2 regions of the Streptomyces sp. NPDC002845 genome follow, and region 2 is predicted to be linked to the other one. Evidence: riboswitches for the same ligand, from Rfam matches in the RefSeq annotation. Region 2 holds a riboswitch; the other holds the start of a gene.
What was found. Region 2 has a riboswitch for glycine ahead of gcvP (aminomethyl-transferring glycine dehydrogenase). Riboswitches for the same ligand answer to the same signal wherever they lie in the genome.

Region 1: it holds a riboswitch for glycine, as region 2 does, so the genes downstream of both, gcvT (glycine cleavage system aminomethyltransferase GcvT) here and gcvP (aminomethyl-transferring glycine dehydrogenase) in region 2, are expected to answer to the same signal.

Annotation. Positions count from the first base shown of each region.
Region 1 is NZ_JBSFUU010000006.1:4,713-10,268, forward strand. Features, by position in the region: gene glyA (serine hydroxymethyltransferase) at 1-110, opposite strand, end outside; gene gcvH (glycine cleavage system protein GcvH) at 125-502, opposite strand; gene gcvT (glycine cleavage system aminomethyltransferase GcvT) at 786-1,937, opposite strand; glycine riboswitch at 1,974-2,087, opposite strand; glycine riboswitch at 2,088-2,186, opposite strand; gene ACWD3C_RS05715 (AAA family ATPase) at 2,416-3,084, shown strand; gene ACWD3C_RS05720 (enhanced serine sensitivity protein SseB) at 3,378-4,148, shown strand; gene ACWD3C_RS05725 (enhanced serine sensitivity protein SseB C-terminal domain-containing protein) at 4,347-5,162, shown strand.
Region 2 is NZ_JBSFUU010000085.1:8,399-13,954, forward strand. Features, by position in the region: gene ACWD3C_RS39575 (MerR family transcriptional regulator) at 1-558, shown strand, start outside; gene ACWD3C_RS39580 (DNA polymerase IV) at 672-2,066, shown strand; gene ACWD3C_RS39585 (PRC-barrel domain-containing protein) at 2,464-2,832, opposite strand; glycine riboswitch at 2,958-3,053, shown strand; gene gcvP (aminomethyl-transferring glycine dehydrogenase) at 3,232-5,556, shown strand, end outside.

The DNA.
Region 1 (5,556 bases), on a different contig from region 2:
TTCTCCGAGGCGATCATCTCCAGGGTGGACTGCTGGCGGTGCAGCTCGGCGTCGACGGCGGCGGCGACGTCCGGGTCCAGCTCGTGCAGGGGTGTGTTCAGGACAGACATACGGCTACGACTCCTCAGCCGGCGGAAAAGGCGGCGTACTCGTCGGCGGAGAGCAGGTCGGCCGGCTCCTCCGTGACGCGTACCTTGAACAGCCAGCCGCCCTCGAAGGGGGCGGAGTTCACCAGCGACGGGTCGTTGACCACGTCCTCGTTGATCTCGGTGACCTCACCGGTGACCGGGGCGTACAGGTCACTGACGGACTTGGTCGACTCCAGCTCGCCGCAGGTCTCGCCCGCGGTCACCGTGGCACCGGCCTCCGGGAGCTGGACGAAGACGACATCGCCGAGCGCGTTCGCCGCGTGCTCCGTGATGCCGACCGTCGCGACGCCGTCCTCGGCGCCCGACAGCCACTCGTGCTCCTTGCTGTAGCGCAGGTGCTGGGGGTTGCTCATGGCCTGAATTCTCCTGTATGCGCGGGAGTGCTGATGAAGGGGGACTGCTGGAACTGCTGGTGGGCACAGGTTATGTGCGCAGGGTCAGGGTCTCGCTACGGGCCGCGCCCAGCGTCTGACACGCTCAGCGCGTCGTCGGGAGCGACAGCCAAGTCCCAACGACCCGAGCGGGTCCCGTATTTGCTCTGGCGGCCGGGAGGGTCGTCGCTGGGCAGGCACGACCTGTCAAACTCCCCGGAGCGATCCATGGGGAGAGTCTCCCGGCTTCAGCCGGGAGAGAACTTCAATTCTGGCGCTTGTAGAACGGCAGCGCCACGACGCGGTACGGCTCGTGGCTACCCCGAATGTCCACACCGACACCCGGGGTGTCCACGGCCGCGTGCGCCGCGTCGACGTACGCCATCGCGATCGGCCTGCCCAGGGTGGGCGAGGGGGCGCCGGAGGTGACCTCGCCGATCACCCGGCCGTCGGCGACCACCGCGTACCCGGCGCGCGGGACCCGGCGCCCCTCGGCCACCAGCCCGACGAGGACGCGCGGAGGGTTGGCCTCGGCACGGGAGGCGGCCTCGGCCAGCGCCGCCCGCCCCACGAAGTCCCCCTCCTTCTCGAACTTCACGACCCGCCCGAGCCCCGCGTCGAAGGGGGTGAGCGAGGTCGACAGCTCGTGCCCGTACAGCGGCATGCCCGCCTCCAGGCGCAGGGTGTCCCGGCAGGACAGGCCGCAGGGCACGAGCCCCACCGGGGAACCCGCCTTGGTCAGCGCCTGCCACAGCTCGACGGCGTGCTCCGGCTTCACGAACAGCTCGAAGCCGTCCTCGCCGGTGTACCCGGTGCGCGCGATGAGCGCCGGGACGCCCGCGACCGTGCCGGGCAGGCCCGCGTAGTACTTCAGGCCGTCCAGGTCGGCGTCGGTCAGGGACTTGAGGATGCCGGGGGACTCGGGGCCCTGGACGGCGATCAGCGCGTACGCGTCCCGGTCGTCGCGCACGGACGCGTCGAAGCCCTCGGCGCGTTCGGTCAGCGCGTCCAGCACCACCTGGGCGTTGGAAGCGTTGGCCACGACCAGGTAGTGAGGAGACGCGGCCTCGGTTTCGGCCAGCCGGTAGACGATCAGGTCGTCGAGGATGCCGCCGTCCTCGCGGCAGATCATGGTGTAGCGGGCGCGGCCGGCCTTGACGCCCCCGATGTTGCCGACCAGCGCGTAGTCGAGCAGTGCGGCGGCGCCCGGACCGGTGACCGTGATCTCGCCCATGTGCGAGAGGTCGAAGAGGCCCGCCTTGGTGCGCACGGCGAGGTGCTCGTCGCGCTCGGAGCCGTAGCGCAGGGGCATGTCCCAGCCGGCGAAGTCGGTCATCGTCGCGCCGAGCGAGCGGTGCACGGCGTCGAGCGCGGTATGGCGCGGTCCAACAGGTCCAACAGGGGAGTTGCTGCTCATCGGTTCTGCTCCCAGGGCATGACGGGCGAGGAAAGTTCCTCCCCATCTGTCATCGGAACCTGAGAGGTTCATCATGACCGTACGTACTGCTGGTCATGACTTGCACCTTGGGTGGAGCCACCACGACAGCGGCTCGCTTTTCAGATGTGCCTCGCCCGCGCGGTAACGGGGCCTGAGAGATTCAAGGGAGGGACTTGCTCCTTCGGCGCCCCGGCGAAACGGTGCTGGGGACTCTCCCGCGCGGATTCAAGCGGCCGGTATGCAGTTGGCGGGCACATCATTGCACGCATCGGTGCGGCACGGCAGGGGGACCTCGCACAGCCCGCGCACAGCGTCCACAGGGAGACACGGCAGGCGACACAGCGTCCTGTAGCAGGCTTGTGTCGGTACGCGGACAGAAACAGGAGGCATACGCCATTACCTTCTCTTTACGCTTTACGGGCATGGGACTCCGTACCCATTGGGGAGGACGAACACGGTGAACAGGACCACGGCGTACGCGACGACCTCGGGCATCGCGCTGCCCGAGCAGCCCACTGCCCCGGCCCGGGAGGCGTGCGGCCCGTTCCCGAAGGCGGTCGTCCGCGATCTGCGGGAGCGCTCGGGGCGCAGCCCGCACGGACTCTCCTTCGGACCCGACGACCTCGTCGTGGTCACCGGCCTGCCCGGTAGCGGCAAGTCGACGCTGATGCGCCGCGCGGTGCCGGGCGTACGTATCGACTCCCAGGACACCCGCGACCGCTTCGACGCGCGCCTGGCGCGCTTCCTGCCGTACGCGGTCTACCGGCCGTTCGTACGGTTCGCGCACTACGCGGGTCTGCGCCGCGCCCTGCGTGCCGGCGGGGGAGTCGTCGTGCACGACTGCGGTACTCAGGCGTGGGTGCGCGGCTGGCTCGCCCGCGAGGCCCGCCGCCGGGGCGGCGTCCTGCATCTGCTGCTGCTCGATGTCACCCCCGGCCAGGCCCGTGACGGCCAGCGCGAGCGCGGCCGCGGGGTCTCCCGGTACGCCTTCGTCCGGCACCGCGGTGCCATGGCCCGGCTGCTGCGCTCCGTGGAGACGGGAGACCTGCCGGACGGCTGCGGCTCGGCGGTCCTCATCGACCGGGACGCGGCGAACGCGCTCAAGCGGATCGACTTCGCGGGCTGAGCCGATTTCGCGGGCTGAGCCGACGGGCCGAGCTGCTCTTAGGGCCTGAGCCGACCTCGCGGCCTGAGCCGACCTCGCGGCCTGAGCCGACCTCGCGGCCTGAGCCGACCTCGCGGCCTGAGCCGACCTCGCGGCCTGAGTCGACCTCGCGGCCTGAGTCGACCTCGCGGCCTCAGCCGACGGGCCGAGCCGGCCTCATGGCCTGAATCGACTTCGCGGGCCTGGTGGCCGTATCCCCCCTACGCGCTAGGGTTTTCGCCACCAGGGCAACACAGGACAAGCGGCAGGCAGAGATGGACTTCCCGGCGGACTTCCCGGCACAGGCGCACCCCCAAGGTCACGGCGGATGGCCCGGCAACGAGCTGGAGGAGGTCCTCTCCGTCTCGCTCGGCCAGCCCTCGGCGGGCGGCCGGATCATCGAGGTCCTCGGCCGCAGCTTCCTCTGGGTGCCGCTGCCCGAGGGCGGCGGTCCCCGCAGCGGCCCGCTCGACCTGCCCGGCATGGAGATCGAGGGGCAGGCGTACGTCCCGGTCTTCAGCTCGGAGGAACAGTTCCGCCAGGTCGTCGGCACCCACATGGGGTACGCGGTCGCGCCCGCAGCCGAGTTCGCGCGCGGGCTGCCCCCGCAGGTCGGCATCGCGCTGAACCCGGACGGCGTCGTCGGCGTACCGCTCCCGCCGCCCGCCGTGGCCGAGCTCTGCCAGGCCGGCCGGACCCCGCTGGACGGTGCGAGCGGCGCCCGCGTACGCCTGTTCGAGCCCGACTGGCAGGACGATCCGGTCGACTTCCTCACCGCCGCCTCCGCCGAGTTCGACGGCACCGGCGTCGTCCTCACCGCCCGCCGCTGCCTGGCCGCCATCGAGACCGCCGACCCGGTGATGTTCGTAGGCGTGGAGCTGTCCGCATGGGAGGCCGACTCACGTACCCTCCCGATGGACGCCCTGGGCCGGGCGTTGGGTAAGACCCCGGTGAAGTGGCCGGTAAACCTGGTCCTCATGGACGTAACCCAGGACCCGGTGGCCGACTGGCTGCGCAACAGGGTCCGCCCCTTCTACCAACGCTGACTGCAACCGCGCCCCTTAAGGGGCGCGGGGCTGTGTTGACATACGGCTCCGCCGCGCGGGCGCGACAAGCCACAAACAACTGGCAGTCAACGGATCACAGCCAGCCCCTAGCTCCCACGGCACAACCCAGAGGAGCGCCTAAGCTGGTTTCATATCCAGGGTCCAGGTCTCCAAGGTCCAACTCGAAGGGCGGTAAACGTGAGCGCGAGCGGCACGGCCGCAGCCGGGCAGGTAGAGCACATGCTGCGCCAGGTGACGCCCGGGCGTTACGACGCCTACGAGGCGCTCCTCCGCGCGCTCGCGACCCCGTCCTCCGGCCAGGTCTGGATGCTGTTGTGGCACGGCCAGGCGGGCTCCCCCGACGCCCAGTACGGGAACATGGAGGTGGACGGCTACGGCTACGCCCCGTGCGTCACCTCCGCCCAGGAACTCTCCGCCAGCGGCTGGAACCGCTCGTACGAGGTGGTCGACGGAGTCGACGTCGCCCGGACCCTCTACCCCGACCACTACGGCCTGTGGCTCAATCCGCATGCCCCGGGCGGCGGCGTCGGCATCCCCTGGCTCGATCTGCGCCGGATCGCCACGGGCCTGGAGCGCCAGCCCTCGGGCCCCCTCCGCCTCTCCGAACCGGGCATCGAGATCCCGCAGTTCTACGCCCTGCTCTCGCAGAACGCGCACCGCACCCCGGCCGTCCGCTCCCTGCGCCGCGCCTGGGTGCAGCCCGCGCTCGGCGCGCCGTACCTCGCCATCGGCCTCGACGTGTACGACACCTCGCCGCCCGCCGTCGACTCGGTGCGCGCGATGATGCAGCAGTCCATCGGCGCGGTCCCGGACGGGCTGCCCGTCTCGACCGTGGCGATGTCCGACGAGTACGACCCGGTCGCGATGTGGCTGCGCGCCAACACCCGCCCGTTCTACGACCGCGAGGCCCATGGCGCCGCCCCCGCCGGGGACTACGGCTATCCGCCGGTCCCCGGCCACCAACCGGGCGCCGCTGCTCCCCGGGCGTACTGACCGGCATCTGCCGCACCCGACGGCACCCGCCGACGGCCCAGAACCCGCTGTAGCCCGGCCGACCCGCCGTCCAGGCACCCCACGCCGTCCGGCAGACCTGCCGGACGGGCCGGTTCGCCGAAGGGCTGATCTGTCGGCAGGGCGCTCTCGTGCCGTCGCGTGGGTCGGCGTTCGGCTGGTCTGCCGCCCGTATACCCTCGCGCCGTCCGGTCGGCCTGCCGTCGGGCGGGTTCGTCGTCCGGTCGGTCCGCTGACCGACCGGTCAGGAAGCCCTCGGCCCGCTCTGTATCACCATTCGGAACACCCGATTCCCGGCCGAGCGGCATCCGCGGAACCTCTCGCACCCTTGTGCCCACCGACTGCCGCCTGTATCAGGCAAGTTAACTGCACGCAT
Region 2 (5,556 bases):
GCCGGTCACGTCCCGCAGCGGCCGACAGCAGTGCCGGGCAGCGCAGGGGCGACGTCCGAGACGTACGAGAAGATCGGTTACCGCGGTCCCACGGCGTGCGCGGCCGCGGGCATCACCTATCGGCAGCTCGACTACTGGGCCCGCACCGGGCTCGTCGAGCCGAGCGTGCGGCCTGCCTACGGGTCGGGGACGCAGCGCCTTTACAGCTTTCGGGACGTCGTCGTTCTGAAGATCGTCAAGCGGTTTCTGGACACCGGGGTGTCCCTGCAGAACATCCGGACCGCAGTCCAGCACCTCAGGGAGCGAGGCTTCCGGGATCTGGAGCGCATGACGCTGATGAGCGACGGTGCGACCGTCTACGAGTGCACGTCTCCCGATGAGGTCCACGCGCTGCTCCAGGGCGGTCAGGGCATCTTCGGTATCGCGGTGGGTGTGGTGTGGCGGGACGTGGAGAGCGCTCTCTCGCAGCTGCACGGCGAGCGGGTCGACACGGGGGAAACCCTGGTCGCCCACAATCCGGCGGATGAGCTGGCCCGGCGGCGCAACCGGGCGGTTTGAGGGCGCTGTCCTGGCCGCGTCGGCGGGGCGGGGGAACCGGGGACCGAGCTTGCGTCGGGCTGGTGGCCGGCCGTAGCGGGGCATTGTCAGTGGCGTAGGGCAGCATCGGAGATGTGAGAACCGCGCCCACGATCCTGCATCTCGACATGGATGCCTTCTTCGCCTCGGCGGAGCAGGCATCCAAGCCGAGCCTGCGCGGGAAGGCCGTCATCGTGGGCGGGCTCGGGCCACGCGGGGTGGTGGCCACGGCCTCGTACGAGGCGCGGGTGTTCGGGGTGCACTCGGCGATGCCCATGGCGCAGGCGCGACGGCTGGCGCCGAACGCCGCGTATCTCGTGCCGAGGTTCGGGTTCTACCGGGCGATCAGCGAGCAGGTCATGGGGCTCTTGCGCGGGTTGTCGCCGCTGGTGGAGCCGCTGAGCCTGGACGAGGCGTTCGTCGATCTGGAGGCCGGGGGAGCGGCCTGGGACGAGGAGTCGGCGCGGCTGGCCGGGGCGAAGCTTCGGGCGGACATACGGGCCGTGACAGGGCTGACCGGGTCCGTGGGGCTCGCCGCGTCCAAGATGCTCGCGAAGATCGCCTCCGAGCAGGCCAAACCCGACGGACTCGTGCTCATCGAGCCCGGGACCGAGCGGGCGCTGCTCGGGCCGAAGTCGGTGCGCATCCTGCCCGGCGTGGGGCCCGCGACCGGGGACCATCTGCGGCGGGCCGGGATCACCACGGTCGAGGAGATCGTCGAGGCCGGTGAGGAGGAGCTGGTACGGCTGGTGGGGAAGGCCCATGGACACGGGTTGTACGCCATGGCCCTGGCGCACGACGAGCGACCCGTGGTGGCCGAGCGGGACACGAAGTCGGTGTCGGTGGAGGACACGTACGACGTGGACATCCACGACCGCGTACGGGTCCGCATGGAGGTGCAGCGGCTCTCCGACCGGTGTGTGCGGCGGCTGCGTGGTGCGCGGCTGTCGGGGCGGACCATCGTGCTGAAGGTGCGGCGGTACGACTTCTCCACGCTGACCCGGTCCGAGACGCTGCGGGGGCCCACGGACGACCCCGCCGTGGTGCGGGAGGCCGCCGCGCGGCTGCTGGAGTCCGTGGACACGACCGGTGGCGTACGGCTGCTCGGGGTGGGCGTCAGTGGGCTCGCCGACTACACGCAGGAGGACCTGTTCGCTCAGGCGGCGGGGGAGCTGGACCTCGCGGAGGAGGAAGCGGTGGAGGCGCCCGCTCCGGAGGAGAGCGCGACGCCCGTCGAGCGGCGCTGGCCCGCGGGGCACGACGTTCGGCACACCGAGTACGGGCACGGGTGGGTGCAGGGCAGCGGGCTCGGGCGGGTCACGGTGCGGTTCGAGACGCCTGGGTCCGAGCCTGGGCGCGTGCGTACGTTCCGGGTGGACGATCCGGAGTTGGAGCCCGCGGAGCCGTTGCCCTTGTTACCTGGGGTGCCGATGGGGCCGGAGGCTGGGACCGCGGTGGAGGGCGGGTTGGAGATGAGGGCGCCGGGGTGAGGGTGCGGCCGGGGCGGGGGACTGGCGCCGGGGTGCGGTTGGGGCGTGGGTGAGCCGTGGGTGGGCCTTGGCGATGCGGGGCCGGTGGCCGCGCCGACGGCGCGTGGTTTGTGCCTTCTGCCGAGGCGGGGTGGGGTGGGGACGGGTGCGCGAGAGGGCGGGGAGAGGGGTAGTGGCTGGGCTGTGTCCTGCCGGGACGAGTACGTGGCTGATCCGTCCAGGGTGGAGCAGGGCGGGGCCGAGGTATCAGGCGGGCGGGCCGGGGCGCGTGAGCGTGTTTGGGGTGGACGACTCGTGATCGCAGCGGGCGGAGCCGTTGCCGCTGCGTGTCCGGAGGCTGGTGGGGGCCAGGGTGAGTTGGCGGGTGGCAAGGCCGGGCGGGTGCTGGTGCCGTCGGTCAGGGTTCGTCCTGGCCTGCCACTTGTCCGAAGTCCCAGTCGGGCGGTGGGGGTGGGGCCACGTCGAGGCCGTAGTGGTGGTAGAGCTGGAGCTCTTGCTCCGGGGAGAGGTGGCGGCCCACGCCGAAGTCGGGGGCGTCCTTGATGAGGGCGCGGTCGTAGGGGACGCGGAGGGCGCCGCCGACGAATTCGCTGGGCTCCAGGGGGACGAAGGCGTCGCGGCCGAAGAGGCCCGTGCGTATCGCCGCCCACTCGGGGATGCCGGTCGCGTCGTCGAGGTAGACCTCGTCGACCGTGCCGATCTTGGTGCCCTTACGGTCGAACGCCTTGCGGCCGATCAGATTGCGCGGATCGATGTCGGTCTGCATGGGCCCTCCAAGTGGTCGCACCAAGGGTTGCAGCTCATCCTTAAGCACTACGAAAAGGCACATTGAGGAAGGCGGCCACTCGAAAGCCCGTGCGTTGACCTCGCTGGTAGTCTGGCAGCGGCTGCTGACCCCGTGCGGGAGAGTCCTCCAGACACCATCGGAGGCGCCGAAGGAGCAAATCCTCCCCGGAATCTCTCAGGCCCACGTACCGCACGGACGAGGTCACTCTGGAAAGCAGGGCGGGTGTCGACGGCTTCCGCTCTCACCGACGGTGCAAGCCGGAGCGTCCTCGGGCGGTCCGGTGAAGCTCTCAGGTTGAGATGACAGAGGGGGAGGCCGTCGGGGCACCCGTGCCGTGGTGCCCCTCGAAGGTCGTGTCAGACCAGGAGGCCTCCGCAAATGACCGCCCATCGCATTCCGCTCTCCGAGCTCGAACAGGGAACCCCCTTCGAGCGGCGTCACATCGGACCCGACCACGAGGACCGGGCCAAGATGCTGGCGCAGGTCGGGTACGGCTCCCTCGACGAGCTGACGGCCGCCGCGGTCCCGGATGTGATCAAGAACGCCGAGGCCCTGAAGCTGCCGGGCGCACGCACCGAGGCCGAGGTGCTGGAAGAGCTGCGCTCCCTCGCCGATCGCAATCAGGTCCTCGACTCCATGATCGGGCTCGGGTACTACGGGACGTTCACCCCGCCCGTCATCCTGCGCAATGTCATGGAGAACCCGGCCTGGTACACCGCCTACACGCCGTATCAGCCCGAGATCTCGCAGGGGCGGCTCGAAGCCCTGCTGAACTTCCAGACCATGGTCGCCGACCTGACCGGTCTGCCCACCTCCGGTGCCTCCCTGCTCGACGAGGGCACGGCGGCCGCGGAGGCCATGGCACTGTCCCGGCGCATGGGCAAGAACAAGAAGGGTCTCTTCCTGGTCGACGCGGACGCGCTGCCGCAGACCATCGCCGTGATCGAGGCCCGCGCCGAGCCGACCGGCGTCGAGGTCGTCGTCGCCGATCTCAGTGAGGGCATCCCCGCCGAGATCGCCGGGCGCGAGATCAACGGCGTACTGATTCAGTACCCGGGAGCCTCCGGTGCCGTACGCGCCATCAAGCCCGTCATCGACCAGGCGCACGAACTCGGCGCGCTCGTCACCGTCGCCGCCGATCTGCTTGCCCTCACGCTGCTCACCTCGCCCGGTGAGCTGGGCGCCGACATCGCCGTCGGTACGACCCAGCGCTTCGGTGTGCCGATGGGCTTCGGCGGGCCGCACGCCGGGTACATGGCCGTGCACGAGAAGTTCGCGCGCAGCCTGCCCGGGCGGCTCGTGGGCGTCTCCGTCGACGCGGACGGACACAAGGCGTACCGGCTCGCCCTGCAGACGCGGGAGCAGCACATCCGCCGCGAGAAGGCGACCAGCAACATCTGTACGGCGCAGGTGCTGCTCGCCGTGATGGCCGGCACGTACGCCGTGTACCACGGGCCCGAGGGCCTGAGGATCATCGCCCGGCGCACCCACCGGTACGCCACGATCCTCGCCGCGGGGCTCACCGCGGGCGGGGTCGAGGTCGTGCACGGCGCCTTCTTCGACACGGTCACCGCGCGGGTACCGGGCAAGGCGGACGCGGTCGTCGCGGCCGCGCGGGAGCACGGGGTCAACCTGTGGCGCGTGGACGCCGACACCGTGTCGATCGCCTGCGACGAGACGACCAAGCGGGCCCAGGTGGGCGCCGTATGGACCGCGTTCGGGGTGGAGGGCGACGTCGAGGCGCTCGACGCGGCCACCGAGGAGGCGTTGCCGGACGCGCTGCTGCGCACCGACGAGTACCTCACGCACCCGGTCTTCCACCAGCACCGCTCCGAGACCGCGATGCTGCGCTACCTGCGCAGGCTCGCCGACCGGGACTACGCGCTCGACCGCGGCATGATCCCGCTGGGCTCCTGCACGATGAAGCTCAACGCGACCACGGAGATGGAGCCGGTCACCTGGCCCGAGTTCGGGCAGTTGCACCCCTTCGCGCCCGCCGAGCAGGCCGGGGGCTACCTCACGCTCATCCGGGAGCTGGAGGAACGTCTCGCCGAGGTCACCGGGTACGACAAGGTCTCGCTCCAGCCGAACGCGGGCTCCCAGGGAGAACTGGCCGGTCTGCTCGCCGTTCGCGGGTATCACCGGGCCAACGGTGACGAGCAGCGCACGGTGTGCCTGATCCCGTCCTCCGCGCACGGTACGAACGCCGCCAGTGCCGTCATGGCGGGCATGAAGGTCGTCGTCGTGAAGACCGCCGAGGACGGCGAGATCGACGTCGAGGACCTGCGGGCGAAGATCGAGCGGTACCGCGACGAACTGGCGGTGCTGATGATCACGTACCCCTCGACGCACGGTGTGTTCGAGGAGCACGTCGCCGAGATCTGTGCCCAGGTGCACGAGGCGGGCGGCCAGGTGTACGTGGACGGCGCCAACCTCAACGCGCTGGTGGGGCTTGCCAAGCCGGGCCACTTCGGCGGTGACGTCTCGCACCTGAACCTGCACAAGACGTTCTGCATCCCGCACGGCGGCGGCGGTCCGGGAGTCGGCCCTGTCGGTGTACGCGCGCACCTGGCGCCGTATCTGCCGAATCACCCGCTGCAGCCCGCGGCCGGCCCGGAGACGGGTGTGGGCCCGATCTCGGCGGCGCCGTGGGGTTCGGCGGGCATCCTGCCCATCTCGTGGGCGTACGTCCGGCTCATGGGC